Regions from separate parts of the Lysinibacter sp. HNR genome, predicted to be linked through region 2. Evidence: predicted binding sites of a transcription regulator. Region 2 holds the regulator's gene; the other holds the start of a gene.

Region 1 (4,342 bases), 360 kb from region 2:
GCTAATGTGATAGCCTCCAGCATGGATGAGCATGCCCGCTACGGAGGTGTGGTGCCGGAAGTTGCCGCCCGTGCGCATGTCTCGGCGCTGCGACCTACCCTTGAGGGTGCGCTGCGGGAAGCCAACGTCTCGTATGAGGATTTGGATGCGATTGCGGTCACGAGTGGCCCGGGTCTTTCGGGAGCACTCATGGTGGGTGTGGGGGCCGCTAAGGCGCTCGCGCTGGCCACCGATAAACCCCTTTACGCGGTAAACCACCTGGTGGGTCACGTGGGTGCCGATGTTTTGCGCGGCCCTGACAGCGAGCAGCCGCTACAATTTCCCACCGTGGCCCTGCTGGTTTCCGGGGGGCACACCTCGTTGCTTTTGGTGCGTGATCTGGTGGGTGATGTGGAACTGCTCGGTGAGACAATTGACGATGCGGCGGGAGAAGCTTTTGATAAGGTTGCACGAATCTTAGGGTTACCCTATCCGGGAGGCCCACACATTGATCGGGTCGCTACACAGGGTAACCCCCGGGCTATCCGGTTTCCGAGGGGCCTCAGCCTGCCCAAAGATCTGGTGAAGCACCGCTACGATTTTTCTTTTTCCGGGCTTAAAACCGCCGTGGCGCGCTACGTGGAGAAGCTTCAGGATGCGGGACAGGCAGTTCCCACCGCCGACGTTGCGGCGAGCTTCCGTGAGGCGGTTGCCGACGTCCTGACGGCCAAGGCGCTCGCGGCCTGTAACGATCTGGGGGTGCCCCGACTCCTACTGGGTGGTGGGGTGTCGGCAAACGCTCGTGTGCGTGACCTGGCCGCCAAGAGAGCTGCCTCCGCCGGGGTTGAGCTGAGGATTCCGCCGCTGAGCCTCTGCACCGACAACGGTGCGATGATCGCCGCCCTGGGTGCCCAACTTATTATGGCGGGACACGAACCCTCTACGCTGGGTTTTGGGGCCGACTCAACACTGCCCGTGACGGAGATTCACGTTCGTTAAGCGTGGAAGCGTGCGGCGTCGTGATATTTCCGAGTCAGGAAGAAAACGCGGGGAGCCTCTCTGCAAGCAGGGCAACGTGTTTGTGGCCGTGGCGCGTGATAATGAGGGTGGCGTGGTGTGGGCCGCGTAACTGTAGCCTCTTGCGCAGGAGTGCCGGGTCGGTATCCGCGCCACGTTTTTTGATCTCAAGGCTGCCGATCCCGCGGGCGCGCATTGCCTGTTTGAGGCGGCGCTCCTGAAAGGGGAATACCTCAACAATCCTAAAGGCCGAGGCAAATGGTGTGGGAGTGAGCGTCTCTGAGGAGAGATACGCGATTCCCTCGCTCAGCATTCCCGCGCCAATCTGTCGCGCAAGCAGGCCGATAAGACGGGCCCGGATGACGGCACCGTCGGGCTCATAGAGGTACTCTCCGAGCCCGGTCACCGCGGCATCCTCGGAGTCCTGCGCCGCACTGAGCTCATAGCACCGATTCTCGCCCTTTGTGGCGAGGAGAAGCGCTGAGCGTCCCACTCCGGGACGGGCCAGGGGCCCCGACCAGAGCCCCATTTCAACTACCTGGTTGTCGACCGAAACCCACTGTGCCTCAACCCCCTCGGGAATGAGGTCACGATCCAGGCCGGGACCTAGCTTAATGCCGGTGGGGAGTCGCAGCGCTAGATTGTGGGCGAAGTGAAGGCTGGGTGAGTAGTCGTCGGGGTCTGTGATCCGGCGGGTGTTGGAGTGCCCCGCGGTGCGGCGGGCGGGGTCGAGAAAAACGCCGTCTACACCGTCGAGGGGGAACGATTCGGCATCACCCGTGATAACCGTGGCGGTGGGAACGACCGTGCCGGAGAATAGCTCCGCGCCCTGTACCGTGAGATTGTGTGCGGCTATCTTTGCGGTGAGTGGATCGAGTTCTACCGCAGTAACCTCTCGGTTCGCGCGCTGGAGCGCGAGTGAGTTTGCCCCGATGCCGCAACCGAGATCTGCGACTCGGTTCAGCCCCGCGTCAGCGTAGCGGGTGGCATGATGGTCGGCGACGATGCTTCGGGTAGCCTGCTCGAGGCCTGCCTCTGTGAAGAGGAGACGCGACGCGAGCGCTCCAAACTTTTGGATTGCGCGTCGCCGCAGCGCTGCCTGGCCCAGGAGCGCGGACACCTGCCAGGGGGCAAGTCCTTCTGCGCGAAGTCTGCTCACTTCCCGAAGAGGGTCTGTGGGGGCGGAATCTGCTTCACGAGCCAGGATGGCCAGGCCCTCGCGGCTGAGAAGAAAATCCACACCGTCATGGTTCACGGTCGACACCCTTCAAAAGTACAGTATTGGAGGGCAGTGTGTTGGCACTCGCCTTGCGTGAGTGCCAATCGCGCTCTAAACTTCTAGTTAGCACTCTCCTATAGAGGCTGCTAACTCACGTCTTTTAGTTACTAAGAAAGAGGTCAAACGTGTCGGTCTCCATTAAGCCGCTCGAAGATCGGATTGTTATCAAGCAGGTTGAGGCAGAGCAGACAACCGCGTCTGGTCTAGTCATCCCCGATACTGCTAAGGAAAAGCCCCAGGAGGGCGAGGTTGTGTCGGTAGGCCCCGGCCGTATCGACGACAATGGAAACCGCGTTCCGCTCGACATCGCCGTGGGTGACAAGGTCATCTACTCCAAGTACGGTGGAACCGAGGTTAAGTACGACGGTCAAGACTATCTTGTGCTCTCTGCGCGTGATGTGCTTGCCGTGGTGGTTCGCTAGAAAAAATTTGTGAGTTGTGGGTTCGGGTATCTTTCCCGGACCCACAACTTTTTTAACCCCGTATAGGCATCCGGTTGACATCTATGCTCTGTCTCTCGCTATAGGAACAGCAGTTTAGGTTTTGATTTTTCTTGAGCCTATGGGGTTGACCCCACCTCTAAGAGCCCCGTTTTGCAGGGGGACTAGGATAGAGAAGTGAATACGCGCTCCGGTCTGATCTATGCGGTTGGGGCCTACCTTCTGTGGGGCATTGCCCCCGCGTACTTCCTCTTGGTCGGGTCCGCGAATGTTTTTGAAATTGTGCCCTGGCGGATTTTATTTTCGTTGGCCTTTTGCGCGATTTTACTCACCGCGATGCGTGGCTGGGGACAGTTACGCATCCTCTTCAAATCTCCCAGAACCATCGGATTTCTTATGGTTGCGGGTGTTCTCATCTACATCAATTGGCAGCTCTTTGTTCTGCTGATACTCGACAACAACGTGGTCGAGGCTAGTCTCGGTTACTTTATTAACCCCCTCGTGACCGTTCTGCTCGGGGTCTTGTTTCTGCGTGAGAAATTGGCTCTCACGCAGTGGGTCGCCCTCGGTGTGGCTTTTATAGCGGTTCTGATCCTCACCCTGAATTACGGGCGTCTACCGTGGGCTGCGCTTGTTCTTGCGATGTCTTTTGGTCTGTATGGACTGGTGAAAAAGAAGATGGGGGTAATTGTTGGGGCGGTTGCCGGGCTGACCGTAGAAACCGTTTTATTAGCACCGATTGCCATCGTGCAGCTAGTGGTCGTCTCACAGTTTGTTGCCCTGAGCTTCATCGGGGTTTCTCTCACCCACACCCTGTTGCTGTGTGGTCTGGGAGTTATCACCGCGGTTCCCCTGTTGCTTTTTGCGGCGGGTGCCCGCCGCAGCACCCTGACACAGCTGGGGCTCACTCAATTCTTGGCCCCGATCCTACAGTTTCTCTTCGGAGTCTTTGTTCTGGGGGAGAATATGCCCTCGGAGAGATGGCTGGGGTTCTCCCTGGTGTGGGTCGCGATACTTATCGTCGTGTGGGGCACAATTCGCGGGGGTCGCAGGGGGAAGTGAGGGACGGTGAGGGTGAAACCCGTTCCTACCGCCCGGTAAAGTGAGTAAGGAGCATATCCGCACGTAAAGTCGTTTACGATTGTTAGATGGCACTTCACGTGAGCGCCGACTCCGTTGCAACTTTAACCACAAGAGGGTGTTATGGATCAGCACGATCCTTTTGGATTTACCGGACTAACCTACGACGATGTGCTGCTTTTGCCGGCGCACACGGACGTCATTCCGAGTGAGGCTGACACCTCCTCGCGTATTAGCAAGAGAATTAGGGTGGCAGTGCCACTGATATCCGCCGCGATGGATACCGTGACTGAGGCTCGCATGGCTATATCAATGGCGAGGCAGGGTGGAATTGGAATACTGCACCGTAATCTGTCAATCCAGGATCAGGTTGAGCAGGTTAGACAGGTCAAGCTGAATGAGTCCGGGATGATTACCAATCCGGTCACAACAAACCCGGAGGCGACGGTCTCTGAGGTTGATGCCCTGTGTGGCGAGTACCGGGTGAGTGGGCTTCCCGTTGTGGATAATCGGGGAATCCTGGTGGGAATCATCACCAATCGGGACA
Region 2 (4,342 bases):
AGCGAACGGCTAGGGCACCGGAGGTTGTGAGAACCTCAAGCTCACGATCGGTGAGACCACCCTCTGGCCCCACGAGGACGAGGACGTCACCGCGCGGGTCTGCGGGAACAATATCGTGACAGCTCAATCCCGAGAGGGAGCGTTCGGCACGGGGGTCCAACACCAGGAGTCGGCTGAATTGCGTATGCCGCACCAACCCGGCCGTTGATTCGGGCTGACGTACCTGAGGAATCCAGGCCCTCAGAGACTGTTTAGAGGCCTCACGAACGACTTTGCTCCAGCGGGCAACACCCTTCTCAATTTTTTCTCCAGACCATCGAGAAACCGAACGTTCCGCCTGCCAGGGCACAATCGCGTCCGCCCCGACCTCCACCGCAGCCTGAACCGCGCGCTCGTCCCGATCACCCTTTGCGAGGGCCTGAGCAAGAACAATCCGATGCTCCTCCCGTGGCCGATGCTCCAGGCTACGCACCCGAAGCTCCACCTCACGCGGGGTGGCGCGAAGCACCTCACACTCGGCAAGTACCCCGGCTCCGTTTCCCAAAAGGATAGATTCACCCGCCCGGAGTCGACTCACGGTAGCTGCGTGTCGGGCCTCCTCCCCGGTGAGAAGCACCGAGGACCCCACCGCCATCTTCTCAGCGGTCAGCGACTCGTCAAGGTACAGATTGCTCACGCTAGGCTCCCCTACCCGCGAAAGAATCGATCACGAAGTTTACTAAACATGCCCTGTTGGAAGTGACTGAGCGTGGGTGCCGGGGGCTTTGAGGACTCCGCGAGCTTACGCACCAGCTCTTTTTCTTTGTGATTGAGCCGGGAGGGGGTGAGCACCTGCACCGCGATTTTCAGATCACCACGATTGTTTCCGCGCAATTTAGTGATGCCTCGATCTTTGATCGTAATGATGTCGGCACCCTGGGTTCCCGCCTTGATCTCAACCGGAACCTCACCGTCTAGGCTCTGAATAGTGGTTTCCGCCCCAAGAATGGCATCTGTCATTGACACCTCGAGGGTGCAGAGCAGGTCATCACCGTCACGGCTAAACACATCGTGATGCAGAACACGGAACTCGATAAAGAGATCGCCATTGGGGCCTCCCGCAGGGCCGGCCTCTCCCCCACCCCTCAATTGCATACGGGCACCAGAATCGATGCCGGAGGGAATATCGATAGTGATGTCACGCTTTGCCCGGATTCGACCGTTGCCGCTGCACTCGGTGCAGGGGCTCTCAATAACAGTTCCATACCCCTGACAGGCGTTACACGGCTGGTTGGTAACAACATTGCCAAAGAGGGAACGCACCTGGCGCTGAACCATTCCCTGTCCACCACACACCGTGCAGGTGGTAGGAGAGGTTCCGGGTTGGCAGCAGGAGCCGTGACAGGTGGTGCACGTGACGGCGGTATCGATTGTTATCTCGCGCGAGGTACCAAAAACGATGTCGTCGAGCGCCACATCGATGCGAATCAGCGCGTCCTGTCCCCGCTCGGCACGTTCGCGCGGGCCGGAGCCTCCCCCAAAGCCTCCCCCAAAGAAGGTCTCGAAGATATCCCCAAAGCCGCCAAATGCCTGGCCACCCTGGCCGCCCATATCGTATTGTTGGCGCTGTTGTGGGTCGCTTAACACGTCGTAGGCGTGAGTGACCGCTTTGAACTTCTCGGGAGCCTCGGGACTCGGGTTCACATCGGGATGAAGCTCACGCGCCAAACGACGATACGCTTTTTTAATTTCTTCCGAGGTTGCGTCACGTGAGACACCCAGCACCTCGTAGTGGTCAGCCGCCAAGGGCCACTCCTTACTCTCTTTATTTACTATGATTCGCAGCGTGAGGCCGCAGTTTTATTCCTCGCTAAACAGCCTGCTCAGGTAGCGAGCAACCGCCCGCACCGCCGCAATGTTTGCGGAGTAATCCATCCGTGTGGGTCCTAGAACCGCCAGGCGGGAAACCGAGTGCGCAGAAGATTCGTAGTCGGTTGAGAGAACCGAGGTTTCTTCCAACCCAAAAGCCTCGTTTTCACGTCCGATACTGATTGCCATGCCGGTTTGGTCAAGCCGCAACTCGGCAAATAGCTTGAGGAGGATGACCTGTTCTTCAATGGCGTCAAGAAGCGGCGGAAGGCTCTTATTAAAATCTATTTCGGTGCGCACCAGGTTGGCCGTTCCCGCCAGAACCATTCGATCACTGCGGTTTATCGTGATCTGTTCAATGATCACGTCGAGCACTGTAAGCTGTTGCGCTTCGATACCGGAGAGATTTTCTCTCGACTGTACCCGTCGCGCAATAGTATCCCGAATCTCCCGAGTTTTATGTGCGGCAGCGGCCATATCGAGATCGCGAACAGCAGCAAGAAGCTGATCCCGTAGCTCAGGGAGCCAGAGGCCGGTACCGTGAAGACCCACGGCATCGGTGTAGGGAGCTATATCGATATTTCGTTGCTCCACCACTCCGTTATCGGTGATAAGCACCGATACGATACGCAGGGGGCTGAGTTCGACAAGCTCTATGTGCCGTACGCAATTTTTTGCCAGGGAAGGATACTGTACAACAGCCACCTGGTTGGTGAGCTGAGAGAGCAGGCGTGCCGTGCGAACCAGGGCATCATCTAGATCGGCCGACTCAGAGAGAAACCGTTTGATGGCCACCTTCTGAGCCGCCCTCAGCGGGCGATGATCGGCTAGCTTGTCAACAAAAACCCGATACCCCTTATCCGTGGGAATTCTCCCCGATGAGGTGTGGGGAGCAACAATAAGCTCTTCTTCTTCGAGGTGGGCCATATCGTTACGGATAGTGGCGGCAGAGACCCCAAAAGAGTGCCTATCAACAATGGATTTTGACCCGACGGGTTCTCGTGTTTGCACATAGTCGGTGACAATCACACGCAGAACGTCAAGACCACGCTCAGAAACCACGCCGCACCTCCCATACTCAATTAATTGTTTTTACACGCCTCTGACATGCTCATGCCCTATCTCAAGATATTGGCACTCGTCCAGTCCAAGTGCCAATTCTACCCCGAGCTACTGATAACTTGCGCACAATCTATCACCCTTGCAAACGAGCGGTTCGCAACCCGATCATCACAAACTGGTTTTATCACTACGGGTCGGCGTCAAGCAGGCGATGCACAACGGCATCTGCCAGTAGTCGCCCACGCAGTGTCAGCACAATGCGACCGGAAAAAGCGGCGGCAGGCTCAACCAGCTCGTCTGCAAGGAGACCCGCGATCGCCCGCTTCCCAGGGTCCGTCAATTCGCTCACGGGCAGTCCCTCAGCAAGCCTCACCCGCAGCATAACGTTTTCGATTCGCCGAGTCTCTTCATCAAGGTTTTCGCGTCCTGCCGAGGGAGAAACCTCTCCCACAATACGATCCGCATAGGGTGAGGGATGTTTAACATTCCAAAAGCGCGTACCACCGATATGGCTGTGCGCCCCCGGACCCACACCCCACCAATCCTCTCCCTTCCAGTAGGAGCGATTGTGCGCGGACTCGTATTCGGGCTGTCGCGCCCAATTACTAATCTCGTACCAGGAGTAACCGGCCGCACTCAGCCGTTCATCCACCATCTCGTACATGTCGGCGTGGAGATCATCATCGGGCTGGGGATAAACACCTCGGCGAATCTGCCCGGCTAGTTTTGTCCCCTCCTCCACGATCAGAGCGTAGGCCGAGAGGTGATCCGGCGCACACTCAAGAGCCATCTCGACCGAGGCCCGCCAATCCTCCAGTGATTCTCCGGGTGTTCCATAGATAAGGTCAAGGCTCACCTGCAAACCGGCCGCACGGGCCCATTCAACAACACGAGGCACTCGCTCCGGGTCGTGGGTTCGATCCAGCGTTTTAAGCACGTGGGGAACCGCCGATTGCATACCAAAACTCACCCTGCTAAATCCACCGTCACGAAGGCGTTCCAGGTAGTCGCGATCAACCGAATCGGGGTTGGCCTCGGTTGTTATCTCGGCCCCGTCCCGGATTCCCCAGCGATCACGAATCGACTGAAGGATGCCGATAAGGTCGTTTGCGGGCAGCAGGGTTGGGGTTCCTCCTCCAAAAAATACGGTGCTCACCGAACGGTCACGCACACCGGAGGCCCGCAGCACGTCCCCCGCAAAATCTATTTCTGCCCGTGCGAGGGAGGCATAATCGCTCCGTTTTGCCCCGCGCAACTCCTCCGCGGTGTAGGTATTAAAGTCGCAGTAACCGCAGCGAACCAGGCAAAACGGAACGTGGACGTACACTCCGAAGTTACGGGTTTCATCACCTCGGGATGCCGCGGGAGGGAGCAAACCATCCGGCGGAGCAGGAAGGCCAAGAGGTAGCGGGGCGGGCATGTACGCTACTCA

Evidence for each region. Region 2 encodes HrcA, which represses chaperone genes, less so after heat shock. Its sites were predicted from a motif close to TTNGCACTCGNNNNNNNCGAGTGCNAA; they were not measured.
Region 1: groES (co-chaperone GroES) is a predicted target of HrcA. The motif match lies at 2,293-2,319, and genes of this name have one in related genera.

The regions. Positions count from the first base shown of each region.
Region 1 is NZ_CP121684.1:2,109,932-2,114,273, reverse strand. Features, by position in the region: gene tsaD (tRNA (adenosine(37)-N6)-threonylcarbamoyltransferase complex transferase subunit TsaD) at 1-978, shown strand, start outside; gene FrondiHNR_RS09555 (class I SAM-dependent methyltransferase) at 1,013-2,251, opposite strand; gene groES (co-chaperone GroES) at 2,401-2,697, shown strand; gene rarD (EamA family transporter RarD) at 2,893-3,777, shown strand; gene guaB (IMP dehydrogenase) at 3,919-4,342, shown strand, end outside.
Region 2 is NZ_CP121684.1:1,746,577-1,750,918, forward strand. Features, by position in the region: gene FrondiHNR_RS07875 (16S rRNA (uracil(1498)-N(3))-methyltransferase) at 1-676, opposite strand, end outside; gene dnaJ (molecular chaperone DnaJ) at 688-1,785, opposite strand; gene hrcA (heat-inducible transcriptional repressor HrcA) at 1,840-2,910, opposite strand; gene hemW (radical SAM family heme chaperone HemW) at 3,098-4,330, opposite strand; gene FrondiHNR_RS07895 (DUF1990 family protein) at 4,336-4,342, opposite strand, start outside.